DNA from 4 places in the Streptomyces sp. NPDC058373 genome. Region 2 is predicted to be linked to each of the others. Evidence: riboswitches for the same ligand, from Rfam matches in the RefSeq annotation. Region 2 holds a riboswitch; each other region holds the start of a gene.

Region 1 (5,377 bases), on a different contig from region 2:
TCCATGGCGGGGTCAGGTCTCTCGGTCGTTCACTGGGTGGCGGGGCGCGTGCCGCCCGGCCCGGCGGCCTGGTCGGCGCGGTCGACGCCTTCCAGGAGGTTGGTGTACCAGGGCCGGGTGGCGGCCGTGCGGTCGGTGCGGCTCGGTTCGGCCGCGTCCGGATCGATCATGGTGTAGCCGGTCTCGCCGGGGCGTACGTAGTGCAGGCGCTCGCGGATGCGCTGCTCGGCGTAGGCGTCGTCCTCCCAGCGTGCCTTCTCGTCGCGCAACTGCTCGACCTTGGCGCGGTGCGCCTCCCGTTCGCGCTGGAGGTCGGCGATCTCGGCGCGCTGGGAGACGTACTGCCGCATCGGGTAGGCGAGGGCGACGATCAGGGAGCAGAGGACGAGGGCGAGGAGGGCGGCGCGGCCGGTGAGGCGGGAGCGGCGGGCCTGGCGGCGGTTCTGCGAGCGGTAGACGCGGGCGGCGGTCTGCTCGCCGAGCAGCCTGAGCCTGGTCGCGGTGGAGAAGCGGTCCGCGCCGCTCTTCTTCCCGGCCATACCCGCCTCCCCTGCGCCGCGCGGTCCGCCCGGCCGTCTTCCTCGTCACGGCCCTGCGGCCGAGCTGCCCATCCGTCAGGTGTCCGCCGCTCGCACGCCCTGCTGATCCTCGCCTGCACGTGCCCGCGTCCCCGCCCACGGTACGGGACCGGGGGCGGGGACGCGGGGAGGCCGGGGGCCGTCGTCGGCCCGGCCGGGTCAGCCCTTGAAGCGCGGGAAGGCGCTGCGGCCGGCGTAGACCGCGGCGTCGTCGAGGATCTCCTCGATGCGCAGGAGCTGGTTGTACTTGGCGACGCGCTCGGAGCGGGCCGGGGCGCCGGTCTTGATCTGGCCGCAGTTGGTGGCGACGGCGAGGTCGGCGATGGTGACGTCCTCGGTCTCGCCGGAGCGGTGGCTCATCATGCACTTGAAGCCGTTGCGCTGGGCCAGCTCGACGGCGTCCAGGGTCTCGGTGAGCGAGCCGATCTGGTTGACCTTGACGAGCAGGGCGTTGGCCGACTTCTCCTCGATGCCGCGGGCGAGGCGCTCGGGGTTGGTGACGAACAGGTCGTCACCGACGAGCTGGACCTTGTCGCCGAGCTTCTCGGTGATGACGTTCCAGCCGGCCCAGTCGTCCTCGTACAGCGGGTCCTCGATGGAGACCAGCGGGTACGAGGCGACGAGCTCCGCGTAGTACTCGGTCATCTCGGCGGCCGAGCGGGACTTGCCCTCGAACTCGTAGCTGCCGTCCTTGTAGAACTCGGAGGCGGCGACGTCCAGGGCGAGCGCGACCTCCTTGCCGGGGACGTAACCGGCCTCCTTGATGGCCTCCAGGATCAGGTCCAGGGCGGCGCGGTTGGAGTCGAGGTTGGGGGCGAAGCCGCCCTCGTCGCCGAGGCCGGTGGAGAGGCCCTTGTTCTTCAGGACCTTCTTCAGCGTGTGGTAGACCTCGGTGCCCCAGCGCAGGGCCTCGGAGAAGGACTCCGCGCCGATCGGGGCGATCATGAACTCCTGGATGTCCACGTTGGAGTCGGCGTGCGAGCCGCCGTTCAGGATGTTCATCATCGGCACCGGGAGCAGGTGCGCGTTGGGGCCGCCGAGGTAGCGGAAGAGGGGCAGGTCGCTGGCCTCGGAGGCGGCGTGGGCGACGGCGAGGGAGACGCCGAGGATGGCGTTGGCGCCGAGCGAGCCCTTGTTGTCGGTCGCGTCCAGGTCGAACATGGCCTGGTCGATGAGGCGCTGCTCGGTGGCGTCGTAGCCGACGAGCTCCGGGCCGATCTGCTCGATGACGGCGAGGACGGCCTTCTCGACACCCTTGCCCTGGTAACGGTTGGGGTCACCGTCACGCAGTTCGATGGCCTCGAAGGCCCCGGTGGAGGCGCCGGACGGCACCGCGGCGCGGCCGGTGCTGCCGTCGTCGAGGCCGACCTCGACCTCGACGGTGGGGTTGCCTCGGGAGTCCAGGATTTCCCGGGCTACGACGACGTCGATGGACGGCACGAGCATCTCCTTCTGGGATGTGACGCGGGTCGGCCTTCGGTCGGCCGTTCGCTCCAGAGCCTAACCGGCGGTCGCCCCCTTCCCGGCGTCGCGCCCGGACGGTGGGACGAAAAGAGGTCCGTAAGGGGAGGAACGGGGCGCAAACGCCGGTTTCTACTCACCGGTAGCGAGTGAGCCACGGTCCACTGCGGTGAACCGGGCCGCACGAAGTTCCGACCCACTTCGAATGTCGGCCCCCGGGGACGCCCCGCAGGGGCGGGGTGGGAACGGGGAAGCCCCGCCCCGATGCGTTGGGGGGGAGTCACGCATCGGGACGGGGCTGTCTGTGAGGGCGAGGGGCAGAAAGCCGTTACCCCTGCACCCCCTGGAGGGGGAGCCGGGGGGCGCGTCCCCCGGGTGGGCCTGAGCGACCGGGGGACGGCCCCCGGCCGGGAAGCCCTCGACCGACGCGGGCCAGTGGGGAACCCGCACCGAAGCACTTCACCTCGCCCGCCCACCAGGGACTACGCCACCCCGAGGCGCCGGCGGGGCTCCCCCCTGGGGGACCCCCGCCGGCCACCCTCGGCCTCGCGAGCCAAAGGGGCGCGCCGCTGTCGAGACGCCCGTCGCGCGCAGGCCGCGAAGCGGTTGAGCACGTCGGACGTCTCGACGACGACGCCCAGCGCCCCGGCGACGAGCGAAGCTCGCGATTAGGAGAGGTGCAGCTGCTGGTTCGGGAAGATCAGGTCAGCGTCCTCGACGATGTCCTTGTTCAGCTCGTAGAGCTTCTCCCAGCCACCCTCGACGTTCTCGTCCTTGGCGATCTGGCTCAGCGTGTCACCCTTGGCGACCTTGTACTCGCCGTCGCCCTTGGCGACCGTCTCGCCGGTGGGCGTCTCGACGGTCTCCTCGGCCGGGGCGGTGCGCTGCTCGCTGCGGTCGGCGCGCGGCTCGGCACGCTCGGGGGCGGGCTGCGGGGCGGCCTCCTCGGCCGGCTTCTCGGCCGGGGCCTCGGCGCCGCCGCCGTCGTAGGAGGCGTTGCTCAGACCGGTGCCGCAGTTGGGCCAGGCACCCTTGCCCTGGCCGGCCAGGACCTTCTCGGCCACGGCTATCTGCTGCTCCTTGGTGGCCTGGTCGGCGCTGGAGGCGTAGGCGGTGCCACCGAAGGAGGCCCACGTGGAGGACGAGAACTGCAGTCCGCCGTAGTAGCCGTTGCCGGTGTTGATGGACCAGTCGCCGCCGGACTCGCACTGGGCGACGGCGTCCCACTCGGAGGCGGAGGCGGCGGAGGCGGAGCCGGTCGCGACGAGCGGCGCGGCGACGGCGACGCCGGCGACACCCGCCAGCGACAGGATGCGGGTGATCTTGGAGGGACGGCGGTGCTTGGCCTTGTTGGTCAGCATGAAGGGAATCTCCTCACCGACGCCTACGAGGTGAGCTGTCGGGTTCGGGCCGGATGAGTGCCCGGCCGCGCGTCCCTTGCGGAACGCGCGGCTTCACCCCGAGCCGCTCCCGGCGTCCGTCCCCGGAGGGGCGAACGGCCGGTGCGGCGGCAAACCTTGGGTCCCCCGCTCCTGTCTACGGCGCTTACGCGACGACTGTCCCGGGCGGCCGTCGACAGGATTCGGCGTAACGACCGCTGGGGCCCGCCAATGGCGAGCGGCCTAGACCGTAAGCACGGCCGGCGGCAGATTCCAAAGACGATCAGGGGGTCTGAGATCCATGTCTCACTTACCCCGATCCGGACATTACCGCCCGAACTAGCGCCCGATTCGGTCCTTTTCGGCCGCCAGGTCCGATCCGAGATCAAGCGCCTGACCGGGCAGGATGTAGTCCGGGTCGGCGCCGACGGCGTCCTTGTTCGCCTCGTACAGCGCGGGCCATCCGCCGTCCACCTCGTGGAGCGAGGCGATGAGCGAAAGACTGTCGCCGTCCCGCACGGTGTACGCGCCGGAGCTGTCGGGCGCGTCGCCGCGGTCACCGCGCGAGGCGTGCCGCCCGGAGCCCTCGCGGCTCTCGCCGGAGCCGGACTCGACGGCTGTGCCGCCGCGGTGGCGTCCGCCGCTGCCGGATCCCTCGCGCTCGCCCGGGGTGGCGGACGGGGCGTCCGACGGGCTGTCGGGGAGGTCGCTCCGGTCGTCCGGGGTGCGGTCCTCGGGCGTCGCGGAGGGGGAGCCGTCGGGGATGGAGGTCGGGTCGGCGGAGGGGGTACGCGACGTTCCGTCACCCTTCTCCTTCTCCTCCCCCTTGTCCGCCTTGCCCTCGCCGGTCCCCTTTCCGCCCTTCTCGCCCTTCTCCCCGCTCCCCTTCTTCTCGCCCTTGCCGTCCTTCTCCTCGGCGTCAGCCTTGTCCTCGTCCTTGCCCTTGTCCTTGTCGGACGGCGTGGACGGGGAGGCGGAGGGCGTGCCGCTGTCGCTGGGGACGCCCGGGTTCACGTCGGCGGAGGCGCCGCCCTGCTTCAGGCCGATGGCCGGGGCGCAGGTGGCCCAGGCGGCGGTGCCCTCGGCGTCGAGGATGCGCTCGGCGACCACGATCTGCTGGGAGCGGCTGGCGAGGTCGGCGGAGGGGGCGTAGCTGAGGCCGCCGTGGCGCTCCCAGAGTTCCTGGGTGACCTGGAGGCCGCCGTAGTAGCCGTTGCCGGCGTTGGTGCTCCAGGCACCGCCGCTCTCGCATTCGGCGAGCCGGTCCCAGGTGGCGGTGTCGGCCGCGCTGGCCGTTCCGGCGCCGAGCAGGGGGATGGCGATGGCCGAACCGGTCACCCCGGCCGCGACGACGAAGGCCGGAGCCTGTCGGGGGCGTCGGTGACGTCCGTTCCCGGAGAGCATGCGGTTGCCTTTCGCGTGACGACTGCTGACCGGCGCGCCCGCTCGGTGACGGCGGGGCTTCCGGTTGGCGCTGAAGGTAGCGGCTGTCGAACGTTCGTCACAAGTCGATGCAGCGGAGATCACGTCAACATCACATTGTTGACGTCCCGTCAGCCTGTGTGTCCGGAAAGTGCGGTGCCGTCGCCTTCCACCGGCTCCGGGGTGAACTGGACGGGCAGGGTGCGCAGTCCCCGCATGATGAGTCCGCCGCGCCACCGCAGGTCGTCGGGTTCGGTGCCGAGCCGCAGGTCCGGAAGGCGTGTCAGCAGCGTGGCGAGGGCCGCCTTCCCCTCCAGCCGGGCCAGCGGGGCGCCGATGCAGTAGTGGATGCCGTGGCCGTAGCCGAGGTGCTGGTTGTCGGAGCGCGTCAGGTCGAGCCGGTCCGGGTCCTCGAAGCGGGCCGGGTCCCGGTCGGCGGCGGCCAGCACGACGAGGACGGGGTCCCCCGCGGCGATGTCGGCCCCGCCGATCCGCAGCGGCTCGGTGGCGTACCGCCAGGTGGCCATCTCCACCGGG
Region 2 (5,377 bases):
AACACCCCCTCCATCAGCCTCGCCCGCCGCGCCGGATTCCGCCGCGAGGGCTTCTCGCCCGACTTCCTCTTCATCGACGGCGCCTGGCGCGACCACGAACGCTGGGCCCTCACCCAGGAGATGCGCGACCAGGCCGACTGACCCCGGCCGCCGACGCCCCCTGGCCTCCGCACCCGGTCAGGGGGTTCCATGGCGGCCAGGGGCGCGAAGGGCCGCCCCGGTGAGGGGAGTACGCCTTGGCGGCCACGATCCGGCCCGGCGCGCCACCTCGTACGCGCCGCCGAGCGCTGCGCCGAGGCGCTCGCCGACGCCCTCGCGCGGCGCGGCACGCCCGGCGGGGAGGACCCGGCCGACGAGCCCTCCCCGCTGATCACCGCACTGGTCCGGGAGGCCGTCCCGGCGCTGCTCGCGGCGGAGCGGCCGGCGGCGGCGCGCGAGGCGTACCGGCTGCTCCACCCCGCGACCCGCGCCCGGGGCCGTTTCCGCCTGCTGGAGGCGCAACTGCTGCCCGCCGAAGGGAGCGCGAGGCCGCGCTCGCCGTCTTCACCGACGGGTTCGAGGTGGCCGACCTGCGCGAGGGCGACGAGGTGCTGAGCGAGACATGGGCCCGGCTCAGCGGCGAACCCCTGCCCACCGCCCACGACTTCCGGATGCGGCCGGAGGGCCCGGAGCGGGCCGGGGGCGACTGACGGGTGGTCAGCCGGAAGAGCCGAGCCGGTCGGCGTATTCGAAGACCGAGCCGTCCGGGTGCATCGCGACCAGGGTGCGCCCGGCCGGGGTCGCCACCGGCCCCGCGATCACGGCGGCACCGGATGCGGCGAGGACCTGGCCGGTCTCCTCCACGTCGGCGACGGCGATGGTCGCGGCGACCTTCCGCAGCACGTCCAGGTCGGCCTTGGGCCCGCTCATCAGCAGGAAGCAGCCGACAGCGGCGACGGAGACGCCGCCCTGCTGGTGCCGCATCGCCCGGCTGCCCGCCAACCGCTCGTAGAACGGCACCGCGGACTCCAGATCCTCGACGCAGATCCGCAGTGTGGTCCCCAGGATTTCCACGCTTCACCCATTCCTGACGCTCCGGCCCGCACGGTCGCGGTTGGCCTCGCCGCGCGGCGCCGGGCGGAGGAAGATCCAGGCCCCTCGCGACGCCCTCATGATGGCATGCCCCACCGGCACCGTCAGGCCCTCCCCGGAGCCTCAACTCCCTTCAGGGAAAAGGCCCGCTTCGCCGGAGAAGCGCCTCCGGGCGTCCCGGCCGGCCGCCTCGCCTCAGAACAGCAGGACGGCCTTCACGCGCAGTCCGCCCGCCTCGAACCGCTCGTGCGCCGCGCGACCGGATGGTGCTCGGCGACCCACCCGCGCAGCTCGCCCGCGTCGGCCGGCTCCACCAGCCGGGCCAGATCCGCCCTGCTGCCCCGCACGTAACTCTTGGCCACACCCGGCGCGTCCGGCAGCGGTGTGCCGGCGACTGCCCGGTGCGGGCGGCAACTCCCTCACCAGATCCACCACCCCGGCCGGTGGTGAGGACCCGGCGGTGCCGGGGGAGGCGTCAGACGGAGACGCCGTGACCGCGCAGGTAGGCCAGCGGGTCGATGTCCGAGCCGTAGCTCGGGCCGGTACGGACCTCGAAGTGGAGGTGCGGGCCGGTGGAGTTGCCGGTCGAGCCGGAGAGGCCGATCTGCTGCCCGGCCGAGACGGTCTGGCCGGACGAGACCGAGAGCGACGACATGTGGGCGTACTGGGAGTACTTGCCGTCGGCGTGCTGGATGACGACCTCGTTGCCGTACGAGCCGCTCCACCCGGCGGAGACGACGGTGCCCTCACCGATGGCCTTGACGGAGGTGCCCGAGGAGGCGGAGAAGTCGACACCGGTGTGGTAACCGGAGGACCAGCTACCGCCGGAGGCGCGGTACGCCGTGGAGGTGGAGGCGTCGACCGGCTTGTTCCAGCCGGAGCCGGTGGAGGCGGCGGGCTCCTCGGCCTGCTCGGCCTGCGGCTTGGCCGGGGCGGCCGGCTTCGGCGCGGTCTCGGTCTTCTCCGGGGCGGAGGCCTCGGTGTCGGCCTTGGGGGCGGCCTGCTTCGGCGCGGCGCTCTTCGGCTGGGCCGGAGCGGACTTCGGGGCCTCGGCGGCGGTGCCGTCGACGGAGAGCTTCATGCCCGGAAGGATCAGGTTCGGGTCGGAGCCGACCACCTGGCGGTTGTCCTGGTAGAGCTGCTCCCAGCCACCGTCGACGTCCTGCTCGTCGGCGATCTTGGCCAGGTAGTCGCCGACGGCGACCTCGTAGGTCTTCGCCTCGTCCTCGGCGGCGGCGTTCTTCGGCGCCTGCTGCTGAGCGGCGGCGACGGCCTGCTTGACGGAGACGGACTCCGGCGCCGACTGGTCGGCGGCGTGCGCGTTGGCGGCGCCCATCAGCGGCAGGGCCAGAGCGGCGCTGCCGGAGCCGGCGACGGCCAGCGTCCGGGCTATGCGCATGGTCCTGGTACGGCGGTGCTTCCCCTTGGCGGGCATGAAGGTTCCTCTCCGGCGCCTGCGAGGTGAGCTGTCGGGTTCGGGCTGGAGATGCCCGGCCGCGCCATCGGCGCGGCTTCACCCCTAGCCGGGGCCGGGACGTGCGCGGCGCGCTGTCCTGGACTCGGCGGCTTACCTGGGTCCCCCGCTCCTGCCGTGGACGGGTCGATGTGGGATACCGGACGGCGGCAGGATTCGGCGATCCATCCGGAATGACGGTGACCGTAGACGAGCCCGACTCCCGCGAACAAGCAGCGCCGGCGCCCCGGAAGTCGCTTTCTTGATCCTTTGTTCCGGGGGCGGTCACCCTCCGTAGATACGTGATCTTTCCGGACGCGGCGGGCGCTGCGCCCCGCTCCACGGCCGCTGCCACGGACCGTGACGGCTATGACGCTGCTCACGGGGGCGATCCAACGACTCCCAGGGCGAAGCTATTTGATGCATATAAAGCGCAGTGCCCTATTTGTCTGTAATGGTGGGGAAGAGTTCTCGGGGCCCCCGCCACGGGAGAGGGGTGGCCAGCTCCCGTGAGGGTGACGCCCCGTCAGGTCGGGCGCCTCGCTCAGGCGCGGCAGAGCAGCTCCCCGTGGAGCACCGCGAACCAGCCGTCGGGGGCCGCCGCCCAGTCGCGCCAGGCCGCCGCGATCCGCTCCAGGTGCTCCTGGTCCGCGTATCCGAGCGCGACCGCCCGCCCGGCGTACCCGGAGGCCGTGGTCCGGTCCGCCCACAGGCCGCCCCACCAGGCCCGCTCCGCCTCGTCGGCGAAACACCAGGCCGAGGCGGTCGCCGTGACGTCGGCGAACCCGGCCTCCCGCGCCCACGCCTTCAGCCGCCGCCCCGCGTCCGGCTCGCCGCCGCCCGCCCGCGCCACCGACCGGTACAGCTCCAGCCACGCGTCGAGCCCCGGGCCGCTCGGGTACCAGGTCATCGCCGCGTAGTCGGAGTCCCGTACGGCGACCAGGCCGCCCGGCACGCACACCCGGCGCATCTCGCGCAGGGCCCCCACCGGGTCACCGAGGTGCTGGAGCACCTGGTGGGCGTGGACCACGTCGAAGGAGTCGTCGGCGAAGGGCAGCGCCTGGGCGTCACCCGTGCGGAAGGCGGTGTTGGTCAGCGACCGGCCGGTGGCGGTGGAGCGCGCCGCGTCCAGGATCTCGTCGGCGTTGTCGATCCCCGTGACGTGGCCGTCCGGTACCAGGGCGGCGAGGTCGGCGGTGATCGTCCCCGGGCCGCACCCCACGTCCAGGACGCGGTGGTGCGGCTCCAAGGCCCCCAGCAGGTAGCCGGCCGAGTTGGCGGCGGTGCGCCAGGTGTGGGAGCGCAGGACGGACTCGTGGTGGCCGTGGGTGTAGACGACGGCGGGATCGGTGGGCACGGGCGGTCTCCTCGCGGCGGGCGTGCGGACGGTGGTCCGGGGGCCCGCGGCGTGGACGTGGCGGCGGCCCCCGGTGCCGTGACCGTACACGCGCGTGGCCGCATCGTGAGACCCCCGTCTCGCCATGCGGTCGACGGGGAGGGCCGCCCACGCCGCCGGGAATGACGTGGCGTCAGAGCGCCAGCGGCCGGTAGACCCGCAGTCCCTCGTGGAGCTTGTCCAGCTCCAGACTCGGGCCCGCGTCGGTCACCTCGCCGTCGAAGGCCAGCGGCGTGCCCGCGCTGATCCCGCCGATCCGCAGCCGCTGCACCCGTACCGCCGCGTGGAACGGCGAACGCGTCAGCGGACCCGCCAGCGCCGCCGCCACCAGCCGCACCCCGGGCCCGCGCCCGCCGTGCACCGCGCGGACGTCCAGCAGGCCGTCGGCCAGGTCGGCCCTGCGTCCGCCGGTCAGCCCCATCCGCCGGTAGGTGCAGTTGCCCGCGAACAGCAGCCACAGCGGGCGCCGCTCTCCCTCCACCACCGCCTCCAGCGGATGGTCCCTGCGCCGCACCCGCGCCGCCGCCACCACGTCCGCCAGCCGCCCGCCGACCCGGCCCGACCAGCGCTCCCGCTCCCGGACCAGCTCCGGGTAGACCCCCAGGCTGAAGGTGTTGAGGAAGTAGCCGGTCCGCTCCCCGGAACGGAAACGGCCCACGTCCACCGCGACCGCGTCGCCCGCCTCCACCGCCCGCCCCAGCTCCTTCGGGCCCTCCATCCCCAGGTCGTGGGCGAAGTGGTTGAGGGTGCCGCCGGGCAGCACCGCCAGCGGCAGTCCGTACCGCAGCGCCACCCCGGCCGCCGCGTTGACCGAACCGTCGCCCCCGCAGATGCCGAGCGCCAGCGCGTGCCCCGCCGCCTTCTCCAGCTCCGCCACCAGCCCCGGACCCTGGCACTCCACGATCTCGGCCTCGGGCAGCAGCTCCCGCAGGGCCCGCGCCTTGTCGGGGGTGCCCGCGCCCTGGTTCACCACCATGACCAGGCCGTGGCCCCGGGGGAGTGCCGGTACGTCCACCAGCGGGCGGCCGGGGGAGGGCAACTGGTCCCGGGTCGGCACCAGGCCGCGCACCGCGAAGGCCGCGCCCGCTCCCAGCGCCGCCCCGGCCAGCACGTCGCCGGGGTAGTGCACGCCGGTGTGGACGCGGGAGACGGCGACCGCCGCGGCCAGCGGGGCCACCGCCGCGCCGAGGGCCCGGGACTCCATCGCCACCCCGGTCGCGAAGGCCGCCGCCGACGCCGAGTGGCCCGACGGGAAGGAGGAGGTGATGGGCTGCCGCTTGAGCTGCCGTATCAGCGGTACCGCCTCCAGGCCCGGCCGCTGCCGCCGTACCGTCCGCTTGCCCAGCGTGTTGATGGTCGCCGAGGCCAGCCCGAGCGAGGCCAGCCCGCGCACCGCCGCCCGGCGGGCGCGCGGCGAGCCGGTCGCGGCCAGGCCCGCGGCCACCGCGCCCCAGAGC
Region 3 (5,377 bases), on a different contig from region 2:
TCGGCCGCTCGGGACGGGGCGTCAGGTCGGGGGCTCCGGCAACCGAAAGGGGTGCGCCGCGTCCACCTGCGGGCTCCTCGCCCGAGGCGCGTTCGCCGCCGTCTCGGGATTCCGGTCGCGGGGACACATTCGCCGCCCGCTTCGGGGCTTCGAGCGCCGGCGTGCCTCCCGCGCCCGCACAGGGGCTTGGGCCGGCCCCCGGTCGCGTGCCGCACTCGCGTCAGGGCCCCGCCCGACGGTGCCGTTCTGCGCCCGCGGAGTCCGGCCCCGCATGGGTTCGTGCCGTCCCGCCCGCTTGCCGCCGTGTCCGGTGGTCAGGTGCGGCGCGCTGTCGTACGCGTGAGTTCCGGACGCCGTGACGACCCGCCAGCGCATGGCCGAGGGCCCGCACGTGTCCCCGCCGGAGCCCAGCCCGAAGCGCCCGAGGCTCTTCCCCGCCCCGACCCCGACGGCCGGAAGTCCCCGCGACATTCAGAAGACGGGCCATTGCGCGGATACGGGGCCGATGCATGGCGGACCGGGAGGCACCCGGAACGGGGCGTCCCGCCCGCACTGCTGGAATTCCTGTGGCGTCCAGGTAATTCGCGCATGCCGAATCAGCCCGCTGCCGGTGTGTCATTCCTCCCGCCTCGGGCGTGGGAATTCACGGAACACGTGCAGGCCGCGGAAGCCGCCTGCGACGCCGTTCGGAATTCGCTTTTCTTTGTATACGGTGCCCGTGTTAATTGCGGCCCCCCGAAGTGTTGACGGCATGTTGCGAACTGCTCACGCCGGCGGACCGGGGGCCGAAGCGGAGGCGGTGGACCGCTGTCGCGCGTTCGGCGTGCTGGGCGGTGAGGGCGCGTGCCCGCTCCGCGTCGCCGCGCGCCACCGCGTCGACGATCGCCCCGTGCTCGGCCCAGGACTCGACGGGGGCGGCGGGCGGGTCGACCGCGTACATCCAGGTGACCTTCTGCCGCAGCTGGGTCAGCAGGGCGGTGAGGCCGGGGCTGCCGGAGGCCTGGGCCAGTGTCTCGTGGAACCAGACGCCCAGGGACCGCAGGTCCTCCCCCTGCCCCAGCCGGGCGCGCTCCTGGCCCAGCCTGACCAGGCCCCGCAGTACCTTCAGGTGGGCGTCGGTGCGGCGCCTGGCGGCGCGGGCGGCGCCCAGCGGCTCCAGCAGCAGGCGGATCTCCAGCAGGTCGGCCGCCTCCTGCTCGGTGGGCTCGGCGACGCACGCCCCGGCGTGCCTGCGGGTGACGACGAACCCCTCGGCCTCCAGGGTGCGCAGCGCCTCGCGGACCGGGACGCGGGAGACGCCGTACCGGCGGGCGAGCTGCTCCTCGGTGAGGCGGGAGCCGCGCTCGTGCACACCGGAGACGATGTCCTCCCTGATCGCGGTGCATACCGATTGCGCGGGAACACCCATACCCATCCTCCGCCTCCGTACCGCGAAACGCGGACGTCCGAGTTCTCTTTCCGCGACTCTAAGGCAGGACGGGCCGATTTCCGACGGCGCCAGGTAATTCATGGATATCTTTTGGCCGGAAAGCGTTAGCAGGCGGCGTGCGCCCGGGTATGCCGAAGGCCCCGGTTCGGGAAGAATCCGGGGCCTTCGGGAAGAGTGCGCGGGCGGGGTGGGTCAGACGTCGACGCCGTGACCGCGCAGGTAGCCGACGGGGTCCATGTCGGTGCCGTACTCGGCGCCGGTGCGGGCCTCGAAGTGCAGGTGCGGGCCGGTGGAGTTGCCCGTGGAGCCGGAGACCGCGATCTGCTGGCCCGGAGTGACGGTCTGACCGACCTGGACGGTGGCCGACGTCAGGTGGCCGTACTGGGTGTAGGTGCCGTCGTGCATCTTGATGACGACCTCGTTGCCGTAGGCGCCGCCCCAGCCCGTCTCCACCACGGTGCCCGCGCCGACGGCGCGGACCACGCTGCCGGAGGGGGCGTGGAAGTCGACGCCGGAGTGGCTGCCGGAGGACCAGAGGCTGCCGCCGGTCTGGTAGCCGGTGGAGACGTAGGAGCCTTCCACGGGGCTGACGTACCGGTTGAGGCGCTCGCGTTCGGCGGCGCGGGCGGCCCGGACCTTCTCAGCACGCTTCTTCTCGGCCGCCCGCTTGGCCTCGGCGGCCCGGAGGCGCGCCGCCTCGACGACGGCCTGTTCGGCGGCGGCGTCCTCGGCGGCGAGGCGCTGGGCGGCGGCCTGGTCGCCGATCCGGTCGGCGAGGCTGTCGCCGATGGTGATGGCCTGGGTGAAGCCGGTGTGCACGGGGGCCTCGGCGGCCGCGGCCGGGGAGGCGAGGGTGCTCACCACGCCGGTGGTGGTGAGGGCGGCGACGCCGGCCAGGCCGGCCCCGGTGCGGGTGGCCCGGCGGGAGGGACGCCGGTGCTTCCCGGTGGGACGGGTGAACGCCATGGAGCGGCTGGTCCTTTCCTTCCTTCTCGCCTACCGGGTTAGCTGACGGGTTCGGAGCAGGAAGGTCTCCTACGGGCCCCTCGCGAGAGGCACCCGATTCACCCCTGGGACGTGGGTCCCCGGTTCCCCGGGCTCGCGCCCTGCGGGGATTCGGCGATGACTGCCCGTTCGCCACGGGTGTGGCGGATGCGTCGGCCGGACAGCCGCAGAGACGTTAATCGGCACTTCTGTCGCGCTACAAACCGAACGCCGCTTTTGTAGCGCACACCACAGGGCAGACAGGGTGTCACCCCCGCGAACCGGACATCAGCGGCGAGGCGTGGACATGACGGAACCCCGGCCGCCGCGAGGGCTTCCGGGGTTCCGCGTCCGCGGCTGAGCGGATGTCAGCCGAGAGGAGCTGATCGTTCGTCAGCCGGTGACCACGCTGACCTCGCCGATGCCGAGCGCGCGCACGGGCTCGGCGATCCGCGAGGCGTCGCCGACCAGCACCGTCACCAGCCGGTCGGCCGGGAAGGCGCTGACCACGGCGGCGGTCGCCTCGGTGGTGCCGGTGTCGGCCATCATGCGGTACAGCCGCGCCTGGAAGTCGTCCGGCAGGTGCTGCTCGACCTGGTCGGCGAGGGTGGAGGCGACGGCGGCGGCCGTCTCGTACTTGAGCGGCGCCACCCCGACGAGGTTCTGGACGGCCGTGTCCAGCTCGGCGTCGGTCAGCCCCTCGGCGGCGAGGGTGCGCAGCACCTTCCAGAGGTCATCCAGGGCCGGTCCGGTGGACTCGGTGTCGACGGAGCCGCTGATGGCGAGCATCGCCGCGCCGGTCCCCTCCGGGGTGGAGCGCAGCACCTGGGCGAAGGCCCGCACGCCGTACGTGTAGCCCTTCTCCTCGCGCAGAACGCGGTCCAGACGGGAGGTCAGGGTGCCGCCGAGGCTGTACGTGCCGAGCACCTGGGCGGGCCAGACCCGGTCGTGCCGGTCGGGTCCGACACGGCCGATGAGCAGCTGGGTCTGGACGGCGCCGGGGCGGTCCACGATGACGACGCGCCCGGTGTCGTCGGCGGTGACCGGCGGGACCGGGTTGGGCCGGCCCGCGTCGCCCTGCCAGGCGCCGAGGCTCTGGGCGAGGAGGGCGTCGAGGTCGGTGCCCTCCAGGTCGCCGACGACCACGGCGGTGGCGGTGGCCGGGCGGACGTGCCGCTCGTAGAAGGCGCGGACGGCCGCCGCGTCGATCCGCTCGACGGTCTCCTCGGTGCCCTGGCGGGGCCGGGAGATGCGCGAGTCGGCCGGGAAGAGCTGCCGGGACAGCTCCTTGGCGGCGCGGCGGGCCGGGTTGGCCTGCTCGTGCGGGATCTCGTCGAGGCGGTTGCGGACCAGCCGCTCGACCTCGGCCGTCTCGAAGGCGGGGGCCCGCAGCGCGTCGGCGAGCAGCCCGAGCGCCTTCTCCAGCCGGGAGACCGGGACCTCCAGGGAGAGCCGGACGCCGGGGTGGTCGGCGTAGGCGTCGAGGGTGGCGCCGCAGCGCTCCAGCTCGGCGGCGAACTCCTCGGCACTGTCCCGGTCGGTGCCCTCGCTGAAGGCGCGCGCCATGATGGTGGCGAGGCCGTCGAGCCCGGCGGGCTCGGTGTCCAGCGGGCTGTCGAGGAGCACCTCGACGGCGACGACCTGCTGGCCGGGGCGGTGGCAGCGCAGCACCGTCAGGCCGTTGTCCAGGGTGGTGCGCTCGGGGGCGGGGAAGGCCCACGGGCGGGGCGCTCCCCCGGCCGGCTGCGGGTGGAGATCCATGGCGGGGGTGATGACGTCACTCACTGGCTGCGGCCTCCTCGCCGGTCGCGGCGTCGGTGTTGTCGGCTTCCTCGGGGGTGAGCGGCTCGTAGACGAGGACCGCGCGGTTGTCCGGGCGGAGCCGCTCGGCGGCGGCCTGGCGGACCTCGTCGGCGGTGATCTCCAGCACTCGGCCGACCGCGCTGAGGGCGAGCTGCGGGTCGCCGAAGAGGACGGCGTACCGGCAGAGTTCGTCGGCGCGCCCGGCCACGGTGCCGAGCCGGTCCAGCCACTCGCGCTCCAGCTGGGCCTGGGCGCGCTCCATCTCCTCGTCCGTCGGGCCCTCGGCGGCGAAGCGGGCCAGCTCCTCGTCGACGGCGGCCTCGATGACGGGGATCTCGACGTCCCCCGAAGCCTTGACGTCCAGCCAGCCGAGCGAGGGCGCGCCGGCCAGCCGCAGCAGGCCGAAACCGGCGGCGACGGCCGAGCGGTCGCGGCGGACCAGGCGGTTGTAGAGCCGGGAGGACTCGCCGCCGCCGAGGACGGTGAGCGCCACGTCGGCGGCGTCGGCGGCGCGGGTGCCGTCCTCCGGGAGGCGGTAGGCGGCCATCAGGGCGCGCGCGGGGACCTCCTCGCGGACGACCTCGCGCAGTTCACCGCCGATGGTGTCGGGCAGCGAGCCGTCCCGCGGGGGCTGCTTGCCGTCGTGGCCGGGGATCGAGCCGAAGTACTTCTCGACCCAGGCGAGGGTCTGCTCCGGGTCGATGTCGCCGACGACGGAGAGCACGGCGTTGTTCGGCGCGTAGTACGTGCGGAAGAACTGCCGGGCGTCCTCCAGCGTGGCCGCGTCCAGGTCGGCCATCGAGCCGATGGGCGTGTGATGGTACGGGTGGCCCTCCGGGTAGGCGAGGGCGGTGAGCTTCTCGAAGGCGGTGCCGTAGGGCACGTTGTCGTAACGCTGGCGGCGCTCGTTCTTGACGACGTCGCGCTGGTTCTCCATCGACTCGTCGTCCAGGGCCGTCAGGAGGGTGCCCATGCGGTCGGCCTCCAGCCAGAGGGCGAGCTCCAGCTGGTGGGCGGGCATGGTCTCGAAGTAGTTGGTCCGCTCGAAGCTGGTGGTGCCGTTGAGCGAGCCGCCGGCGCCCTGGACCAGTTCGAAGTGGCCGTTGCCCTTCACCTGGGCGGAGCCCTGGAACATCAGGTGCTCGAAGAGGTGGGCGAGGC
Region 4 (5,377 bases), on a different contig from region 2:
CGCCCTCGTTCCCCGGCACCCAGGAGGAGTACGTGTCCGCGCTGTCGATGAAGTTGCCGCCCGCGGCGGCGTAGGCGTCGAGGACCGCGAAGGACTGCGCCTCGTCCGCAGTCCAGCCGAAGACGTTGCCACCGAGGGCCAGCGGGAAGACGTCGAGATCAGAGTTGCCGAAGGGCCGAAGAGAGGTCATGGAGAGATCAACACACGGATCCGGACCCGCATTCCTGGCAGGGCCGTGCGTTCTCGGCGCGCCCCCGGCCCGCCAAGAGGACCCTCGCCCCCGAAAGGGGATCTGGCAGGTCCGACGGCCCTGACGTCGGGGGGTAACCGTCAGGACCGCCGGAGTTCAGCTCCGCTCGGGCCGGGGCGCACGCTCGCCCCGGAGACGGCCGGTGATCCGCGTCCGCGCACCAGGTCAGCACGCGGGCCGAGCAACGCCGAGCACCAAGAGGAGGGACGACGGCAGCGACTCACCCAGCCACCACCCATGGACTCGGGGAGTCCAGAGAACACAGGGAGGCCGAAGGAGCGCACGGAAGCACGAAACGGCCGAACGGCAGCGGTCCGGCGACGGCCCGGCAGTCGGCCCGTCGCCGGATGGGCCGCCCGCGGCTGCGCCTACGGTCCGCGTGGCAGCCCTCGGATGGTCAGATGCTGAGGCCCTTGCCCCGCAGCCAGCTGAGCGGGTCGACCCCGTCGCCACCGCCAGGGTGGACCTCCAGGTGGAGGTGCGGGCCGGTGACGTTGCCGGTGGCACCGACGCGGCCGATCACGTCGCCGGTGGTGACCTTCTGGCCGGCCGCAACCGTCATCGACGACTGGTGGGAGTACCAGAGTTCGGTGCCGTCCTCCAGCTCCAGGATGGTGCGGTAGCCGTACGACCCGGCCCAGCCCGCTTCCTTGATGGTGCCGGAGTGGATGGCCTTCAGGGGGGTGCCGGTGGGCGCCGCGAAGTCGAGGCCTGTGTGGTAGCCGGAGGACCACATGGTGCCCGCCTGACCGTAGGTCGAGGTCAGGGTGTAGGAGGTGGTGGGGAGCGAGAAGCTGGCGGCGAGCTTGGCGAGGCGTTCGGCCTCCGCCTTCTTCCGCTTCTCCTCGGCCTTCTTCCGCTCCTCCTCGGCCAGCTTCTTCTCGGCGGCCTCCTGGACCTTCGCGGCCTCGGTGGCGGCCTGCTCGGCGGCGGCCTGCTCGGCGGCCCGGGCGACGCTCTGGTCGGCCTGGTCCCGCTGGTACTCGGCCTGCTCCATGATGCGGGCCCGCAGCGCCTCACCGGCGTCGGTGGTGCCCTGCTCGGTGTCGGCGACGGTCACCCCCGCGCCGGTGAGCGGGCTGGCCGTGACCTGCGTACCGGAGTCCGAGTCGGAGCCCAGAAGGGAGCCGACGCCCGGCAGCGAATCGGCGTCGGGGAGCGAGGCCTTGACGGAGGAGAGGTCGGGGAGGGAGATGGAGACCGGGGGCTTCTCCTTGGCGGTGGCGATACCGCCGGCGCCCACCGCGGCGATGACGCCGACGCCGAGGACGGTGGAGGAGCGGGCCAGGCCGCCGCCGCGCTGCTTCGCGACACGGTGCCGGCCGCGGACGGGCCGGATGGACTCCTCGGTGGGATTCCATTCCTCCCAGGTTCCCCCGGCGGGTCCGTAAGCCGTGGGACCGGTGACCGGGTCCTCGTCGTTCGGCACGAACAGGGCCTCAGGGGCAGGACGGTTCGACGCCACGCGGGCGCTCTCCTTTCCTTCCTTCTCGCCTACCGGGTTAGCTGACGGGTTCGGAGCAGGAAGGTCTCCTACGGGCGCCTCGAAAGGCGTCCGATTCACCCCAAGGAGTGGTTCCCCGGTTCCCTACGGGATTCGGCGCGTGCGCGCGGAGCCGTCTCGGGTGACGGCCGGGACAACCGCGCTGCGTTATCGAACGTTAATAGACACCCGGGCCGGATTCCAAGCTGTTCCGGGTGATCGTTGAGGCGCAGGGGCCGGACGTACCGGGGCACCGAGGGCGCATTCGGGCGAGTCGCCTGCACAGAACCACCACAGCCCCACCTGACGGTGTGTCAGTTGTTATGCGGTGAGCGCCCGCGCGCTCACCCGCGGTGACGCGCCGCGCCCGGTACTGCGGCGCCCGGTACTGCGGCCCGTGCCGCTCAAGGCCGACGCAGCGCCAGCAGGGCCATGTCGTCCTGAGGCCCGCCTCCGGTGTGCATGCGTACCTCCTCGGAGAGGGTCTCCAGCAAGTGGTCGGGCGCGTCGAAGCGACGGCCCGTCAGGCGCGCCACCGGGTCGTAGAAGACCCCGCGCCCGTCCCGTGCCTCCGTCAGGCCGTCGGTGAACAGCAGCAGGGTGGCGCCGGCCGGGAAGGGCGTGGCGTCCGCCCGGTCCGGCCACACGCCGAGGTCCCCCATGCCGAGCGGCAGCGCGGGCTGAGTCGGCACCAGCACCCCCACCCGTCCGTCGCCGTGGAGCAGCAGCGGCTCGGGGTGCCCCCGGTTGACCGTACGGACGACCGACTGGCCGGGCGGGATCTCGGCCAGCAGCGCGGTGGTGAACCCTTCGAACTGGTCCAGCCCCTCCCGGCGCACCCCCTCGCGGGCGAGAGCGCGTTCGAGCCGCTGGGCGACCATCTCCAGGCTCGACTCCTGCTCCGCGGCCTCGCGGAACGCGCCGATGACCACGGCGACCGCCTCGACCGCGCCGAGCCCCTTGCCGCGCACGTCGCCGACGAGCAGCCGCACCCCGTGCGGTGTCTCCTGCACGGCGTACAGGTCGCCGCCGATGAGCGCGTCGGCCTGCGCCGCCTCGTAACGGGCGGCGATGTCGAAGCCGCCGATGCGTTCGGCGGGGATGGGCAGTACGGCGCGCTGGGCGGCCTCGGCGATGTTGCGGGCGGTGGCGAGTTCCTCCCCGCTTCGGCTGACCAGGCGGTTGCTGAGCAGGGCGAGGAGAGAGCAGGTCAGGACGGTGAGCAGCTCGGTGGTCGAGTCGACCCCGCCCAGCGTCCCGGCCTGCCACTGGAGGAGGACCACCGCGGCGAGCGCGGCGCCCCCGGTCAGCAGGGTCCCGTGGAGCGAGAAGAACGGCGCGGCGATCAGCGGCGCCGCGGCGTAGAGGGGGCTGGCGTTGAAGCGGGGCGGCGCCGCCTCGTCGAAGGCGATCCCGACGACGATCAGCAACCCGGGGAGGAGCCGCACCAGCCTGCGGGACCTGCTCCTCGTACGGCGGTCACTCTTGTAGTTGCCGAGCGGGTCGCGCTCGCCCCCGCCCCTCTTCTTCGCGGGTCTTCCCTCCGCGGCCCCGCCGTCGGCACCCTGCTCCCCCGTCTCGTTCTCCGCGTCACCGCGTTTCCCCACCAGCCTGTCTCCTGACCCATCGGCCGGCCCCCGGTCGGCCCGGCCCGGACACGCCCGCTCCCGCGTCAGCGCTTCCCCCATACTTCCGTCCACCCCGTACGGCGGCGACCGGACGGCGGCCGAACGGGTACCGGCCGGGCAAGCCGTCCCGACGGCACCGGACGCCTCGGCCGCGGACATGCGCATACGACGAAGGCCCGGATTCCGTTGATAGGAATCCGGGCCTTCGCCCTTCAGTAGCGGGGACAGGATTTGAACCTGCGACCTCTGGGTTATGAGCCCAGCGAGCTACCGAGCTGCTCCACCCCGCGTCGGTAAACACAACTATACGCCATCCTGAGCCTGCCTCGCGCCACCCCTGCTCCCGTTGCCCGGGCCCCCGCCGCGGACGCGGCGAGCGGAGGCCCGTACGGCCCGGCTGGGAACGGACCGTCCGGCGGGGTCACCGGCGGCGGCGTCCGCCCGCGGCCCGGTCGAGAGCGACCACACCGACCGCCGCCAGGGCGGTCTGGACACCCCATTCGGCCCAGTCGACGCCCCTGGTCTCGGCGAGGCCGAACCGGGCGGCGAGGAGGGTACCGGCGAGCGCGGCCACGATGCCGACGACGATGGTCAGCAGCAGGCCGATGCGCTGGCGCCCGGGGACGACCAGGCGTCCCAGGACTCCGATGACGATGCCGATGACGATCGCGCTGATGATCCCGGAGATCTCCATGGGCCACGCCTCTCGTTCTCGTCGTGCCGCGCCGACGGCGGACCGGCGGCGAGCGCTCCGGTCCCTTGCCGCGCGTGTGCCCGCGACGCGACGGGCCAGGCCCGTCCCGCGAAGAATCAGGCGGTTCTGTGCCTGCCCGGCGTACGCGGGGGTGGCGCCTGGGGCACGTGGTACGCGGCAACCGGCGCCGACGAGCCGCACACGGGGCCGAGAGGGGCCCTTCGTAAGAGCCGATCGGCACCTCCGCACGCGCAGCCCGGCCGCCCTCGCGGCCCACGAACCGACTCGTCCCGCGTCCACAGCGCAAGCAGCGCCGGCGACGGCGGCTCAGTCGACACGGGCGTGCCTCAGGAGACGCCACACAGCGCAGACAGCTCAGACGGCCCGAGCGCCGGGGCATGAGACGCCGGCCAGGCGCACGCCCCCCCACAACACACCACCCCTCCCCCGCACTCACCACAACCGCGGAGCACGGAGAAGGGGGTCGGAAGAGCCCGTCGCCCGCCCGGGGGATTGGGTTGCCGGCCGGGCGACGGGTGTTCGGGGGGGGGCGGGTCAGACGTTGACGCCGAAGTCCTGGGCGATCCCGGCCAGGCCCGAGGCGTATCCCTGGCCGACCGCGCGGAACTTCCACTCGGCGCCGTGGCGGTAGAGCTCGCCGAAGACCATGGCGGTCTCGGTGGAGGCGTCCTCGGTCAGGTCGTACCGCGCGATCTCGGCGCCGCCCGACTGGTTGACCACGCGGATGAAGGCGTTCCGGACCTGGCCGAAGCTCTGGCCGCGGGACTCCGCGTCGTGGATGGAGACGGGGAAGACGATGCGGGTGACCTGCGGCGGGACTGTCGCGAGGTTGACCTTGACGGCCTCGTCGTCGCCGTCGCCCTCGCCGGTGAGGTTGTCACCGGTGTGCTCGACGGAGCCGTCGGGGCTGGTCAGGTTGTTGTAGAAGATGAAGTGCTGGTCGGAGAGGACCTTGCCGGACTCGTCGCAGAGCAGGGCGCTGGCGTCGAGGTCGTAGTCGGTGCCGGTCGTCGTGCGGACGTCCCAGCCGAGCCCGACAAGGACCGCGGTCAGCCCGGGGGCTTCCTTGCTGAGAGAGACATTGCCGCCCTTGGCCAGGGAAACGCCCACGGTCTTCTCCTTCTGCGGTTCGTCCTGCGTGCTGATGCCTGGGGGCCGCGCCCGCCGCCCCGCACGGCCTTCGGGTGCGGGCGGGCGGGGTGCGACGGCCGGACTGGGGGGCCGGCCGCGTGCCGTCGTACGACTCGCAGCCGCCACGCCTGCGCCGGGCGCCGTGGGTGGCGGCGCCGACGCCGTCGAAT

The links. Region 2 has a riboswitch for cyclic di-AMP ahead of ACFWMZ_RS15945 (peptidoglycan DD-metalloendopeptidase family protein). Riboswitches for the same ligand answer to the same signal wherever they lie in the genome.
Region 1: linked by a shared signal. The riboswitch ahead of ACFWMZ_RS05425 (transglycosylase family protein) and the one ahead of ACFWMZ_RS15945 (peptidoglycan DD-metalloendopeptidase family protein) in region 2 are both predicted to bind cyclic di-AMP.
Region 3: linked by a shared signal. The riboswitch ahead of ACFWMZ_RS11800 (M23 family metallopeptidase) and the one ahead of ACFWMZ_RS15945 (peptidoglycan DD-metalloendopeptidase family protein) in region 2 are both predicted to bind cyclic di-AMP.
Region 4: linked by a shared signal. The riboswitch ahead of ACFWMZ_RS17795 (M23 family metallopeptidase) and the one ahead of ACFWMZ_RS15945 (peptidoglycan DD-metalloendopeptidase family protein) in region 2 are both predicted to bind cyclic di-AMP.

Annotation. Positions count from the first base shown of each region.
Region 1 is NZ_JBHXJE010000005.1:91,963-97,339, forward strand. Features, by position in the region: gene ACFWMZ_RS05410 (DUF501 domain-containing protein) at 1-5, opposite strand, end outside; gene ACFWMZ_RS05415 (septum formation initiator family protein) at 30-539, opposite strand; gene eno (phosphopyruvate hydratase) at 738-2,018, opposite strand; gene ACFWMZ_RS05425 (transglycosylase family protein) at 2,708-3,400, opposite strand; cyclic di-AMP (ydaO/yuaA leader) riboswitch at 3,406-3,593, opposite strand; gene ACFWMZ_RS05430 (transglycosylase family protein) at 3,758-4,822, opposite strand; gene ACFWMZ_RS05435 (cytochrome P450) at 4,972-5,377, opposite strand, start outside.
Region 2 is NZ_JBHXJE010000024.1:24,125-29,501, forward strand. Features, by position in the region: gene ACFWMZ_RS15925 (GNAT family N-acetyltransferase) at 1-141, shown strand, start outside; gene ACFWMZ_RS15930 (hypothetical protein) at 190-594, shown strand; gene ACFWMZ_RS15935 (hypothetical protein) at 561-689, shown strand; gene ACFWMZ_RS15940 (VOC family protein) at 697-1,053, opposite strand; gene ACFWMZ_RS15945 (peptidoglycan DD-metalloendopeptidase family protein) at 1,547-2,506, opposite strand; cyclic di-AMP (ydaO/yuaA leader) riboswitch at 2,508-2,684, opposite strand; gene ACFWMZ_RS15950 (methyltransferase domain-containing protein) at 3,069-3,881, opposite strand; gene ACFWMZ_RS15955 (bifunctional phosphatase PAP2/diacylglycerol kinase family protein) at 4,054-5,377, opposite strand, start outside.
Region 3 is NZ_JBHXJE010000014.1:108,606-113,982, forward strand. Features, by position in the region: gene ACFWMZ_RS11795 (GntR family transcriptional regulator) at 722-1,408, opposite strand; gene ACFWMZ_RS11800 (M23 family metallopeptidase) at 1,622-2,395, opposite strand; cyclic di-AMP (ydaO/yuaA leader) riboswitch at 2,409-2,561, opposite strand; gene ACFWMZ_RS11805 (M16 family metallopeptidase) at 2,807-4,174, opposite strand; gene ACFWMZ_RS11810 (M16 family metallopeptidase) at 4,191-5,377, opposite strand, start outside.
Region 4 is NZ_JBHXJE010000029.1:59,010-64,386, reverse strand. Features, by position in the region: gene ACFWMZ_RS17800 (aldo/keto reductase) at 1-190, opposite strand, end outside; gene ACFWMZ_RS17795 (M23 family metallopeptidase) at 648-1,715, opposite strand; cyclic di-AMP (ydaO/yuaA leader) riboswitch at 1,727-1,863, opposite strand; gene ACFWMZ_RS17790 (PP2C family protein-serine/threonine phosphatase) at 2,138-3,340, opposite strand; tRNA gene ACFWMZ_RS17785 (tRNA-Met) at 3,578-3,651, opposite strand; gene ACFWMZ_RS17780 (GlsB/YeaQ/YmgE family stress response membrane protein) at 3,783-4,055, opposite strand; gene ACFWMZ_RS17775 (TerD family protein) at 4,611-5,186, opposite strand.